4 regions of the Rhizobium sp. WSM4643 genome follow, and region 2 is predicted to be linked to each of the others. Evidence: predicted binding sites of a transcription regulator. Region 2 holds the regulator's gene; each other region holds the start of a gene.
What was found. The regulator PhoB, encoded in region 2, activates phosphate uptake and scavenging genes when phosphate is short. The targets are predictions, from matches to a motif close to TGTCATNNANCTGTCAT.

Region 1 (3,306 bases), 2.1 Mb from region 2:
CTGGAAGAGCCAGGATTTTGCCTCTCTCTCTGATGCTGCGATCGATGTCCTGCTCAATGCCGTGCGAAAGCTGCCCGGCCCGGAATGCGAGATCTTCATCGGCCATGTCGGCGGTGCGGCCGGGCGTGTTCCGACCGAAGCCACCGCGTTTCCGCAGCGCAGCTCGCATTTCGTCATGAATGTGCATGCGCGCTGGCGGGAAGCCGGCATGGATGGAAGCTGCACCGGCTGGGCGCGCGAGCTTTTCGAGGCAACCAAGCCGCATGCAGTGGGAACCGCCTATATCAACTTCATGCCGGAAGACGAAACCGATCGGGTCGAAATGGCATACGGGACCAACTACCACCGCCTTGCCGAAATCAAGCTGCGCTACGATCCGAACAACCTGTTCCGCATGAACCAGAACGTCAAACCCGTGGCGGCCGTGCGCGCCGCCTGACGGGATGGCGTGAAAACAAGGCATTGCATCATGCCACCGCGCGCTTGCTCAACGCGCGGCGGCACGATTTTCTGGCGCTCGAAGCATAATGTCCTTGGTCGGTGACATGGCATTTGTTTCGGTCGGGCGTTGCTACCCGCCGGGCTTCGGCACGATTGTCACGTCGGCGCCATAGGCATCGCGCAACTCGTGTTCCTGCCCCGGCTGCCGTTCGGCGGCCTGATGCAACAGGATCGACTCATATCCTTGCGAGCGCGTCCCCTCGATCAGGGTGATATCGGCGTTTCCTGGATTGTCGGAACGCTCGAACCACTCGACGGGGCGGTGCAGAAAATTCATTTCGACCGCCCGGTTGGTGACGCCATGACCGACGATCACGACGTTGTGGTCGCTATTTTCGGCATCGTGCATGGCGGTCTGGAGAAACAGGCGCACCCGCTGGGCCACATCCGCCCGGCTTTCGCCATCCGGCGGCCGTGCGTAGAACTTGCCGCTGTTGCTGCGCAGCCTTGCCCATTTTTCGAACTCCTCGGGAAACTTCTGCTTCTGTTCGGCGCGGTCGTAGATTTCGGTGAAGAGACCGAAATCCTGCTCGCGCAGCAGATAATCTTCCCTGATATCGCCGATGAAGCTTTCCGGCAGGGCTTCGAGCAGCGCATCCTTGCTCTGCCGCGTCCTCAGAAAGGGCGAATACCAAATATGCAGCTTGCCGAAACCTGCGCTCGGCAGTGCTTGCAGATAGGAGGCGATCACGCCGCCTGCTTCGAGAGCCTGCCGATGGCCCCACTGCGTCAGCGGCACATTGTGATCGCCGAATTGGCGGTAGGCCTGTTCGTTGACGTTGCCGAGGGATTCGCCATGGCGAACGAGAAAGAGACGCATCAGCCATCCCGCATTGTCGGATATGGAATCGGCGTCATCATGAACGCCCTGAATGCGCAGGGCAACCTCGTCAGTGGGCTTGACGGCGACGGGCGTGCTGCATGCGCGGCGACGGGCATGCTGTCCGCGCGGCGACGGCCAGGCGGCCGCGCGGCGATGGACAGGTTTGCAGGGCTTTTCCCCAGCTTGTCATCTTCCTGAAACACGAGTCTGGTTTTGGAAGGCTAGATGAAAGATGGGACATGAGCGGCAGCTCGTGAAAGACATGATGGAACCCAGACATTTCCGCACGCTCTTCATTTCCGATGTCCACCTCGGCTCGAAGGCCGCGAAGGCCGACTTCCTGCTGGATTTCCTGCGCCACCACGAGGCCGATACAATCGTGCTCGTCGGCGACATCGTCGACGGTTGGCGTCTGAAGCGCAGCTGGTACTGGCCGCAGGTCTGCAACGATGTCGTCCAGAAGCTGTTGCGCAAGGCGCGCAAGGGCACGCGCGTCGTCTATATTCCCGGCAATCACGACGAATTCCTGCGCGCCTTCCCAGGCATGCATTTCGGCGGCATCGAAGTCGTCGAGCGCATGATGCTTGACGGCGCCGACGGCAAGAAATACCTGATCCTGCACGGCGACGAGTTCGACATCGTCGTCCGCAACGCCCGACTGCTGGCCTATCTCGGCGACTGGGCCTATGACACGGCAATCCGCATCAACGTCATCCTGGCGGCGGTGCGCCGCCGGCTTGGCATGCCCTACTGGTCGTTCTCGGCCTGGGCGAAGCTGCAGGTCAAGCATGCGGTCAATTTCATCGGTGAATTCGAGCGCGTCGTCGCCGAGGAGGCCCGCAAAAACGGCGCCGACGGGGTGATCTGCGGACATATCCACCATGCCATCATCCAGGACATGGACGGCATCCGCTACATCAACACCGGCGATTGGGTGGAAAGCTGCACGGCGGTCGCCGAGCACGAGGATGGCACGTTCGAACTGATCACCTGGCGGGCGCTTGCCAGTAGCGTGCCGGCGCTTGCCGCCATCGAAATGCATGATGAGGGCGAACTGGCCCCGCAGGCCGCTTGATTCAGGCGGCGGCGCATCCGCGTCTGCGCTTTACAGCGCCGCGCGTCTTTTCAGACGCGTATAGGACGCCGCAAACACTTAAAATAATGCAGTAGGTATTTGGCCGTTACCGTTTGGCGACAGGCCCTGTTTATTTTCTAAAACGTTTCAGAACGGCTATTTCTCGCAATAGTCGCCTCCAGGGTGGTGTGTTAGGACAGCGTCCAGTTTCCTGCAGGTCCACCTATGATTCCCGCTCAAAATTCCCCGACGGGTGAGGGAGCGCCGCCGCGTTTCCGGCTGCTCAGCGCGCTTTCCTATTGCGCGCCGCTGCTCGTCAACGGCATCGTCCTGCCGTTCTTTCCCGTCTGGCTCGCAACCCACAGCTTCAGCGACCACGAAATCGGCATCATCCTTGCCATACCGATGGTGGTTCGCGTGCTGGTGGCGCCTGTCGTCGCCATGATCGCCGACCGCTTGAAGGAGCGCGCCGACGTGCTGCTTTGGTCGGGCGGCATGTCGCTGCTGACGGCGATCGCGCTCTTCTGGACGACGACCTTCTGGCCCGTGGCGATCATCTATGCGCTGCAGGGCGCCACCTTCGCGCCCTATGTGCCTATCGTCGAATCGATCGTCATCTCAGGTGTGCGCCGCTGGGGGCTCGATTACGGGTCGATGCGCGTGTGGGGCTCGATCGCCTTCATCGTCTCGACGCTGGTTGGTGGCCAGATGATCAGCCGATGGGGCGGCGGGATGGTGCTTGATGTCATGGTGTTCGGCTTTATCATGACCGTTGTCATGGCGATCTTCTGTCCGCGCATCGGGCCGACGCGGCGCCGCGGCCAGCCGATCAACATTCCGGCCGCCACCGGCAGCGGCCTGCGCGAACCGCACCTGCTGCTGCTTTTGATCGGCGTCGCCATCCAGC
Region 2 (3,306 bases):
GACTACATCATGGGTCGTTTCGGCTGATTTTGGCGACACCAAGCCTTCCCGTTATTCGAGGATAAAGCCCCATGGCATCGACACATATTTATTCTGCCTATGATGATGATCTGAAGTTCCTGTCCAGGCGGATTTCCGAAATGGGCGGTCTGGCCGAGCAGATGGTCGCCGAATCCGTCCGGGCGCTCGTCAATGGCGATACCGCGCTGGCGCAGAAGGTCATCTCCGACGACGTGATCCTCGATCACGCCGAACGCGAAATCGGCGACAAGGCGATCGTCACCATTGCCCGCCGTCAGCCGATGGCTGCGGACCTGCGCGAAATCATGGGTTCGATCCGCATCGCCGCCGATCTCGAACGCGTCGGCGACCTCGGCAAGAACACTGCCAAGCGCGTCATCGCCGTCCAAAGCACCGGCGTTCCCCGCAAGCTCGCCCGCGGCCTTGAGCATCTGTCCGAGCTGGCGCTCGTCCAGCTCAAGGAAGTGCTCGACGTCTACACCAATCGTTCCGCCGACAAGGCGAATGCGATCCGCGAACGCGACAACGAGATCGACGCGATGTACACCTCGCTGTTCCGCGAGCTCCTGACCTACATGATGGAAGATCCGCGCAACATCACCAGCTGCACGCATCTTCTCTTCTGCGCCAAGAACATCGAGCGCATCGGCGACCACGCCACCAACATCGCCGAAACGATCTTTTACATGACGACAGGCGCGCAGCCGGAAGGCGACCGTCCGAAGGACGACAGCGCCAACACCGTCGGCGCGGTCACGGAATAACCGCCCGGGCCAGTCGCCCGGACCAGTCAATTGCGTGCGCGCCCGTCCGGGCGCGCAAAGAGGTCGCAGCCAATTTCTGAATTTGCGCAGGATGCATTGCTTAAATCACCCCCGGTTTAAGGATCGTGCGCGAGGAGACCGATACGCATGATCCCGAGAGTTGCAGTTGTTGAAGACGAGGAAGCCCTCAGCGTGCTCCTTCGCTACAATCTCGAAGCGGAAGGCTTCGAGGTCGATACCATCCTTCGTGGCGACGAAGCCGAAATGCGGCTTCAGGAGCGCACGCCAGATCTTCTTATCCTCGATTGGATGCTGCCCGGGGTCTCCGGCATCGAGCTCTGCCGGCGGCTGCGCATGCGGCCGGAAACCGAGCGCCTGCCGATTATCATGCTGACGGCGCGCGGCGAAGAGAGCGAGCGTGTCCGCGGATTGTCGACGGGCGCCGACGACTATGTCGTCAAGCCCTTCTCGACCCCCGAACTCGTTGCCCGCGTCAAGGCGATGCTGCGCCGCGCCCGTCCCGAGGTGCTGTCGACAGTGCTGAAATGCGGTGACATCGAGCTCGACCGCGAGACCCATCGCGTCCATCGCAAGACCCGTGAAGTCCGCCTCGGCCCCACCGAATTCCGCCTGCTGGAATTCCTGATGTCGTCGCCGGGCCGGGTCTTCTCCCGCTCGCAGCTGTTGGATGGCGTCTGGGGCCACGATATCTATGTCGACGAGCGCACCGTCGACGTCCATGTCGGCCGCCTGCGCAAGGCGCTGAATTTCTCCAACATGCAAGACGTCATCCGCACCGTCCGCGGCGCCGGCTATTCGATGGAAGCCTGAGGGCTTTCGTTCTGGTTGCTGACAAGGTCGCTCGTGCTAATGTCCTAGCCTACCGGGGTCGAGCCACTCGTCTCGACCTGTCCTCCGGACCACCCCGTAAACGGGGCGAAGGGACGTGCCCTGCGAAAGGGTTGGTGGGGACGGAGAAGGTTGCGGCATAATCTCTTCTCCCCTCGGGGAGAAGGTGCCGGCAGGCGGATGAGGGGGCCACACGGCACACTCTTTCCGTAATGACCTACCCCATATGCCGACGGCAGCGGCCCGAACGCGGTCGAAGCCCGCATGGGTTTTGAAGAAAGACCGGCTCCCCCGGCCCCCTCATCCGCCCTACGGGCACCTTCTCCCCGAGGGGAGAAGAGGGAATCGAGATGTTGCGGCATGTCCCTTCGCCCCGTTGAGAACAGAAGGAAGGGTCGAGACCCATGACTCGACCCTGGTTGGTGGCGGCAGCCGATGAGGACAAATCGGCGTGCTCAACGAGCTGAACGCCCGACAGCTTCCATCCGTGCATAAGAAAACGGGCCACTCGGCCCGTTTTCTGCATTCTAACGATGGTCAGCCCGCTCAGCTGGCCCGCGCTGCCGCCCGGCGGCGTTCGTTGACCGGCTGGTAGGCAAGCTTCTGGTGATAGCCGCAATAAGGCGAATTGTCGGGGGATTCGCAGCCGCAGAAATGGAAGTCGTCCTTCAGCGGATCGCCGACCGGCCACTTGCAGGTGCGTTCGGTCAGCTCCGTCAGGCCGAGGCGTCGCGAAATCGGCACCACCACATTGCCTCTCGGCACGTATTCCATTTCCTCGATCGTTTCGATCTCGATCTCTTCCTTCAGCATGGTCGCGCCCTGCTGGCGGGTAACGGTGCGGGTGGTGACCCGTGAGGCGTAGTTCGGCGCGCGCGGCGCCGAGGTATTGCGCTTCGGCGTTCGCGCCGCGGTGTTGGTGCCGCCGGCCTTGGCACGGCCGGGAAGGCACAGCCGGTGCACTTTGCCGATGACCGCGTTTCTGCTGACCCCGCCAAGCTGCGCAGCGATCTGGCTGGCGCTCAGTCCTTCGGCCCAAAGTTTCTTGAGTTTCTCGACCCGCTCGTCTGTCCAGTTCATGCCCTGTCTCCACCTTCTGCGTTGGTGATGGCAGAATCCCTCACCGTTGTCCCGGGAGCTCCGAAACAAGAAACGCTTGATCAATTTTGGTGACTAGTTCCGCCGCATGCAGTCTAGTAATTGATCTTTAACCTAGTGTGAGCCTGACTCCGTGACAAGAGTCGCATGAATCCGGATGAATCGAATTCGTAGTTTTCCCCAACTTGCTGCCCCTGCGTGTCATTTCTGCAATAATGCCTGTTGATGACTGGAAATGCCGCTGTACACTCTTGCTGCATACGCTAAGGGCGCCGTTTTGTTGACATTGCAGCGCGAAAAGGAAATAGTGCCACTCGCCGCCGCAAGGCGGCATTTTTGATTTTTCGGGCCTGGTTTCCTTAGCCGGAGTCATTGCCCGGCAACTTTGATGGAGATCGCGCCATGGCTGAAGCCGCGCCGCTTTATGACACCTATTCTCGTGCCCCGCTGCGGTTCGAGCGAGGTGAGGGCGTATGGCTGATCACCGAAAGCGGCGAGCGATATCTCGATTTCGGCGCCGGCGTCGCCGTCACCTCCGTCGGCCACAGCAATCCGCATGTTGTCGGCGCGCTGA
Region 3 (3,306 bases), 1.9 Mb from region 2:
CGAGACGGTGCCAGCAGGCGCTTGCGGCCAAGCCGCCGTCAGCGATCCGCCTTCGACATCGATCTCCGGCCAATGCGACAGCGCCCTGCCGATTTCTTCGCTGCGCATCGGATAGAGTTCGAAGGAGATGAAATGCAGGTGCTGGCCGTTCGCACGATGCAGCTTCCATTGCCGCCAGGTTTCAGTGAAGTTCAGGCCGGTGCCGAAGCCGAGTTCTCCGATCTGGAATCTCTGCCGCCCATTCCAGCGCTCCGGCAGGCCGTTGCCGGCGAGAAAAACGTGGCCGCATTCCAGCCGCCCATCGGTCTGGCAATAAAAATGATCGCCAAAGGCGGTGGAATAGGGCATATCGCCGTCGCGCCATTCGAGCGGCTGCGGCGCGCCCGCGCCAATCTGATCGGGGTTCACGTCTGTCATGGAAAAAGCCGATAGTCCTCAGCCGGTCTCAGGTCAATCGTCCTCAGAATTGCTGATTGTCGGCGGCGGCATCATGGGGCTCTGGGCGGCCGTCCATGCCGAACGCCGGGGAATCCGTGCTCTAATCGCTGACGCCGGCAGGTTGGGCGAAGGTGCAAGTGGTGGCCTGCTCGGCGCGCTGATGCCGCATATGCCGGACCGGTGGTCGGAGAAGAAGCAGTTCCAGTTCGATGCGCTGGTCTCGCTCGAAGCCGAGATCACAGCGCTCGAAGCGGAGACCGGGCTTTCCGCCGGGTATAACAGGTCCGGACGGCTGATCCCGCTGCCGAAGCCGCATCTCAACAAAATAGCGCGTGGCCATTTTGAGGACGCCGAACGCCATTGGCGGGCGGGCGAGCGCCGCTTCCACTGGCATGTGCTCGACGGTCTTGATATGGACGGTTGGATCGAGGCGTCTGCCGGCGAGAGCGGCTTCGTACACGACACACTCGCCGCCCGCGTTGCGCCCCGCTTGCTGATCGCAGCACTCATCGCCTTCCTGCGGCGGGCAAAGCATGTTCGCATCCAGGAGCATGCGGCGATTGCCGGCCTCGATCCCGGTCGCGGTACGGCCGAAATCAACGGCGAAACCATCGTTTTCAGTCACTGCATCCTGGCCGCCGGCCATCAGTCCTTTCCGTTGTTGCAGGTCCTGACGCCGGGGCTGAAACAGCCGCTCGGCCAGGCGGTCAAGGGGCAGGCAGCGTTATTGAAAGCCGATATCGACCCGGCGCTGCCGACGATCTTCCTCGACGGGCTCTATGTCGTCGCGCACGAGGGCGGGCAAGCGGCAATCGGCAGCACCAGCGAGAATCGTTTTGACGACCCGACGTCGACCGATGCCCAGCTCGATATGCTGATCGAGGCGGCGCGCGGCATCGTGCCATCTCTTCGCGACGCCCCCGTTGTCGAGCGCTGGGCCGGGCTTCGCCCAAAGGCGATAGACCGGGATCCGATGATCGGCCGCCATCCCGATCATCCACGCCTGATCGCGCTGACCGGCGGCTTCAAAGTCAGCTTCGGCCTCGCCCACCGGCTGGCGGAGGCGGCGATATCAATCGCAGACGATGCAGACTGCGGATTTTTGCTGCCGGAAAGCTTCGCAATTTCAAGCCACATCGCGGCGGCTTCACGTTAAACGTGAATTAGGCGCTGCTTCGTTTCGTTATTCTGTCATGCAAATCACCTATCTGCTTGCGCATCGACAGCGCCGGATCTGAACGGCGCTTACTTCCTTGATGGAGGAAATTGCATGCGCTATGCCATTTGCTTCACGCCTCCGGCGAGCGACCTGTTGTCGCTCGTGGCCGCCAATTGGCTTGGCCGAAACGTGTTTTCGGGCGATATGATGGAGCCTCCGGCAGTTCGTGGCCTCGGTATTCACGAGATCGCCTTCCATACCGCCGTGCCCCGGCGCTACGGTTTTCATGGCGTCTTGAAAGCGCCATTTCAGCTGTCCAACGACATGTCCGAATCGCAACTTCTGCGCGATCTGATGCGTTTTTCCGGGACCTTCGTTCCCTTTCAGATTCCGCGTATCGAAGTCGCCCGGCTCGGCAATTTCTACAGCTTGCTGCCGAGCACGCCTTGCGAGCAGATCCAGTATCTCGCCTCGGCGATCGTGCAGGAATTCGATCGTTTCCGCGCACCGCTCAGCGAGGCCGAGATCGAACGCAGTGATCCGGACGGGCTATCGGCGGCACAGTTTGCCAACCTTCATCGCTGGGGCAATCCCTATGTGATGGAAGAGTTCCGCTTTCATATGCCGGTGACAGGCCCCGTCAACGCGATCGACATGCCGCGCATCGAGCCGGCGCTGCGGACGATCTTCGAGCCTGTCCTGAGTGAGCCGGTCACGGTTTCGAACGTGGCGCTGATGATCGAGGAGGGCACGGGCGGCCCTTTCCGCGTTCATTCGCTGCATCCGATGGGTAAGGTCAGCGCGCGCAGGATCGCCTGACGAACTAATGCCTCAAAGGTTAGCGCCGGAGCGCCGGCGTTCGGACAGAACTCCGTTGCGCAGTTTCCGGCTCGACATTCCTGCTACGGATGCTACCGTTTCCTCTGTCTTTTCAGAGGGTGATTTAATGGTATCCGAGACTTATCCGCGCAATCTTGTCGGCTATGGGCGCCTGACGCCCGATCCGAAATGGCCGGACGAGGCGCGTGTCGCCGTGCAGTTCGTCATCAACTACGAGGAAGGCGGCGAAAGCTCGATCCTCGACGGCGATGCGGCCTCCGAAAACCTGCTGTCGGAGATCGTCGGCGCGGCTGCCTGGCCGGGACAGCGCAACCTCAACATGGAATCGATCTACGAATATGGTTCGCGTGCTGGCTTCTGGCGGCTTTGGCGGATGTTCACCGATCTCAACGTGCAAGCGACCGTCTACGGCGTGACGCTGGCGATGGCCCGCAACCCCGAGGCCGTCGCCGCGATGAAGGAGGCCGGTTGGGAGATCGCCAGCCACGGCTACCGTTGGCTGGAATACAAGGATTTTCCCGAGGATCTGGAGCGCAAGCATATCCTCGAAGCGGTGCGCCTGCATACCGAACTTACCGGTGAGCGGCCCTATGGCATGTATCAGGGCAAGCCTTCCGACAATACGCTTCGGCTGGTGCAGGAGGAGGGCGGTTTCCTCTATTCCTCCGATTCCTATGCCGACGACCTGCCTTACTGGGTGAAGGGCGTCGACGGGAAACCCTTCCTGATCATCCCCTATACGCTCGAAACCAACGACATGCGTTTTGCCACGCCGCAGGGCTTCAATGCCGGCGATCAGTTCTTCACCTATCTAAAGGACGCCTTCGACACGCTTTACGAGGAAGGCAAGGCGGGCAGCCCGAGGATGA
Region 4 (3,306 bases), 380 kb from region 2:
ATCTCCTGCGTGCTCTGCATGTGCGGCTGTGTATCGGCAATAGTCATCAACGCCTCGCCTACTTCATAATTCTATCCTCAAATCGGAATCGACTTGAGGATAGAATTATGCAGCAATTCAAAGTGCTACAGCGTCCTTTGCGCGTCTAAGACGCGCGGCGCTGTAGTCAAAGATAAAGGGCGGCCGTTTCCGGCCGCCCCGCATTCAAGAGGCCGATCAGCCGCCGATGGCAGCTTTGCGGACTTCAACGACAGTGTTGTAGAAGTCGTGCTTGACGGGCGAGTAGCCCTTGTAATCGCCGCCTTCGATAGCCGCGAAGCACTTGTGATCCTTTTCCGGCAGAGCCGTGAAGAAGGCTGCAAGCTTCGTCTGCCATTCTTCGCCGAGAGCGTTGCGAACGACGAGCGGGCCGTTCGGAATCAGCGGCGAACGCCATACTTCGACCAGCTTGTTCGGATCGACGGCGCCCTTGTCGACTTCCTTGCGGAAGGTGCCGGAGGTGTAGCCGTCCTTGAAATCGCCGATGCCCGAGCTATCGTCGACGGCGACGTCGACCTTACCGTCATAGGCGGCGAGAAGGTTGTTCTCGTGGCCGCCGTTGAACTGGGTCGAAGCGAAGAACTTATCGTTCGGCATGCCCGTGTCCTTCGGGATCTGCGTCAGCGGAACGAGATAGCCGGAGGTGGAATCCGGGTCGGCGTAGCCGAGCTTCTTGCCCTTGGCGTCCTGGATGGTCTTGATGCCCGATGATTTCAGAGCGAGGCCGATCGAGTGGTAACCCGTCGAGCCGTCCTTCTGCTGCGTCGTCAGGATCGGCGTGACAGCCTTCGGATCCTTGATGTACACGGCGGCGTAGCCGGAGGCGCCGAGTTCGGCGAAGTCGAGCGTGCCGCCGAGCAGACCCTGGATCACGCCGTCATAGTCGGCGGCCGGGAAGAGCGAAACCTTCTCGAAGCCGAATTCCTGCTTCAGGTGGTCGGCAAGGCAGGCATAGTTGCGCAGGCGGTCGGTTTCGTTTTCGCCGCCGAGGATGCCGATGCGGAATTCCTTGAGGTCTGCAGCATGGGCAGCGCCGGCGAGCGCGAAGAGCGCCGTTGCCGCAAAGAGTGCTTTCTTCAACATGTTCTCTCCTATTGACCGGTGTCCCCGGTCTTCCCGTTACGAAGAAGTGTGCCCTTGACGCGGGCGCTCGATCGCGGCTGCCTCTCAGAGGCCGGCCAGCGCCAGCGGTTGGGTGCCGGCGGATTGATTGTCTGCCCGCTCGGGGGCTGTATTGATCGATGTCGAGGTCACCGTTTCGTCGATGCCGGCGCCGTCCTTGTCCGTCCCGTAGATTTCCTTCACCGCTGCGGCGGTCAGCTCCGAGGGCTTGCCCTCGAAGACGACGCGGCCGCCGGCCATGCCGACGATGCGCTCACAATAGTTGCGGGCGGTGTCGAGCGTATGAAGGTTGGTGATGACGGTGATGCCCTCGCGCTCGTTGATATCGCGCAGCGCATCCATGACGATCTTGGCGTTCAGCGGATCGAGCGAGGCGATCGGTTCGTCGGCAAGAACCATTTTCGGGTTCTGCATCAGCGCGCGGGCGATCGCCACGCGCTGCTGCTGGCCGCCGGAAAGCGTGCCGGCTGCCTGCAGCGCCGTCTGCTCGATGCCGAGGCGCTCGAGTGCTGCGATGGCATGCACGCGTTCCTCGCGGGTGAAGATGTTGAGCAGGCTCATAAGCGTCGAGCGGTGATTGAGGCGGCCGAGCATGACATTGGTGAGAACGTCGAGGCGTGGCACCAGGTTGAACTGCTGGAAGATCATCGCGCAGTCGCGCTGCCAGTTGCGCAGCGCCTGTCCGCGAAGCCCGGAGACCTCGACGCCGGCGAAATGAACGGAGCCGGAGCTCGGCTCCTGCAGGCGGTTGATCATGCGCAGCAGCGTCGACTTGCCGGCGCCGGAGCGGCCGATGATGCCGACCATCTGGCCTTGGGGAATGGCGAGCGTGACGGAATCGACAGCGAGCTTTTTTCCGAAACGACGTGTGACATTCTTCAGCTCGAACATCATGCTCTTCCCTTGCGATCCAGGCCTTGATCAGCATCGCATTAGTCCCGCTTGATGAACCTCACATGTCATATTTGTGTAAGTCCTGTCACAATTCTTCGCCCCTATATCGGGGGTTTTAACCGCCGTAGCGGCACAGGAAATCTTCCGCGTCTAGGTTGCGGAAATCTTGGAGCGCCTGGCGCAGCCGGTCATGCTCCCAGTCCCACCAGGAAAGCCTGTCCATCCGTTCGCCGACCTCTCTTGGAAAGCGCTCGCGGATGAGCTTGGCCGGCACGCCGCCGACGATCGTATAGGGCGCGACGTCCTTCGACACGACGGCGCCGGCTCCGATCACCGCGCCGTTGCCGACGTTGACGCCGGGCAGAATGGTCGCGCCGTGGCCGATCCAGACATCGTTGCCGATGGTCACCCGGTTTGCGCGACGCCAGGCGAAGAAGTCCGTCTCCATGTCGCCGTCCGGCCAGTAGTCGGCGGCGCGATAGGTGAAATGATGCAGTGTCGCGCGCCAGGTCGGATGGTTGGTGGCATTGATGCGCACGGCGGCGGCGATATTGACGAACTTGCCGATCGTCGCACACCAGACGGAGCCATCCTGCATGATGTAGGAATAGTCGCCGAACGTGGCCTCGCTGATGCGGCAGCGTTCCGAGACCTCGGTATAGCGCCCGAAGGTGGAATCGCTGACGGATGCCGTCTCATGAAAATAGGGCTCGATATCAAGCTTGCGGCTCATGCACCGATCTTTCCGGGTGAGAACTGCTGGACGTCGAGAATGCGGTCGGCCACGGCTTCGCGCACTTCCTCGTCGTGGAAGATGCCGAGAAGGGCCACACCCGCCGTTTTCTTTTCCGCGATCATGCCGACGACGACGGCACGGTTCCTGGCATCGAGCGAGGCTGTGGGTTCGTCGAGAAGCAGGATCGTATGCTCGGTGATGAAGCCGCGCGCGATGTTGACGCGTTGCTGCTCGCCGCCGGAGAAGGTGGCGGGCGGAAGCTGCCAGAGCGTTTCCGGCAGATTGAGCCTGGCCAGCAGGGCGCCCGCCTTTTCCCGCGCCGTGGCGGCGTCCTCGCCGCGTGCCACCAGCGGTTCGGCAACCACGTCGATCGCCGCGACGCGCGGCACGGTGCGCAGGAACTGGCTGACATAGCCGAGCGTATTGCGGCGGACGTTGAGCACGGTGCGCGGATCGGTGGAGGCGAGATCGACGATGCGTCCGTCGTGGCGGATGAGGATCTGGCCGGTGTCGAC

Region 1: the regulator PhoB is predicted to act here: its motif matches at 1,509-1,525, upstream of N1937_RS11400 (UDP-2,3-diacylglucosamine diphosphatase).
Region 3: the regulator PhoB is predicted to act here: its motif matches at 1,617-1,633, upstream of N1937_RS15940 (DUF1045 domain-containing protein).
Region 4: the regulator PhoB is predicted to act here: its motif matches at 2,119-2,135, upstream of phnC (phosphonate ABC transporter ATP-binding protein).

The regions. Positions count from the first base shown of each region.
Region 1 covers NZ_CP104040.1:2,249,396-2,252,701, reverse strand. The annotation lists gene N1937_RS11410 (FAD-binding oxidoreductase) at 1-439, shown strand, start outside; gene N1937_RS11405 (histidine phosphatase family protein) at 572-1,321, opposite strand; gene N1937_RS11400 (UDP-2,3-diacylglucosamine diphosphatase) at 1,557-2,399, shown strand; gene N1937_RS11395 (MFS transporter) at 2,625-3,306, shown strand, end outside.
Region 2 covers NZ_CP104040.1:176,860-180,165, forward strand. The annotation lists gene pstB (phosphate ABC transporter ATP-binding protein PstB) at 1-27, shown strand, start outside; gene phoU (phosphate signaling complex protein PhoU) at 72-785, shown strand; gene phoB (phosphate regulon transcriptional regulator PhoB) at 933-1,616, shown strand; gene N1937_RS00905 (GcrA family cell cycle regulator) at 2,181-2,714, opposite strand; gene N1937_RS00910 (aspartate aminotransferase family protein) at 3,135-3,306, shown strand, end outside.
Region 3 covers NZ_CP104040.1:3,170,121-3,173,426, reverse strand. The annotation lists gene mnmD (tRNA (5-methylaminomethyl-2-thiouridine)(34)-methyltransferase MnmD) at 1-417, opposite strand, end outside; gene N1937_RS15945 (NAD(P)/FAD-dependent oxidoreductase) at 416-1,594, shown strand; gene N1937_RS15940 (DUF1045 domain-containing protein) at 1,709-2,416, shown strand; gene puuE (allantoinase PuuE) at 2,544-3,306, shown strand, end outside.
Region 4 covers NZ_CP104040.1:4,657,352-4,660,657, forward strand. The annotation lists gene phnE (phosphonate ABC transporter, permease protein PhnE) at 1-47, opposite strand, end outside; gene phnD (phosphonate ABC transporter substrate-binding protein) at 217-1,122, opposite strand; gene phnC (phosphonate ABC transporter ATP-binding protein) at 1,207-2,052, opposite strand; gene N1937_RS22850 (DapH/DapD/GlmU-related protein) at 2,171-2,788, opposite strand; gene phnL (phosphonate C-P lyase system protein PhnL) at 2,785-3,306, opposite strand, start outside.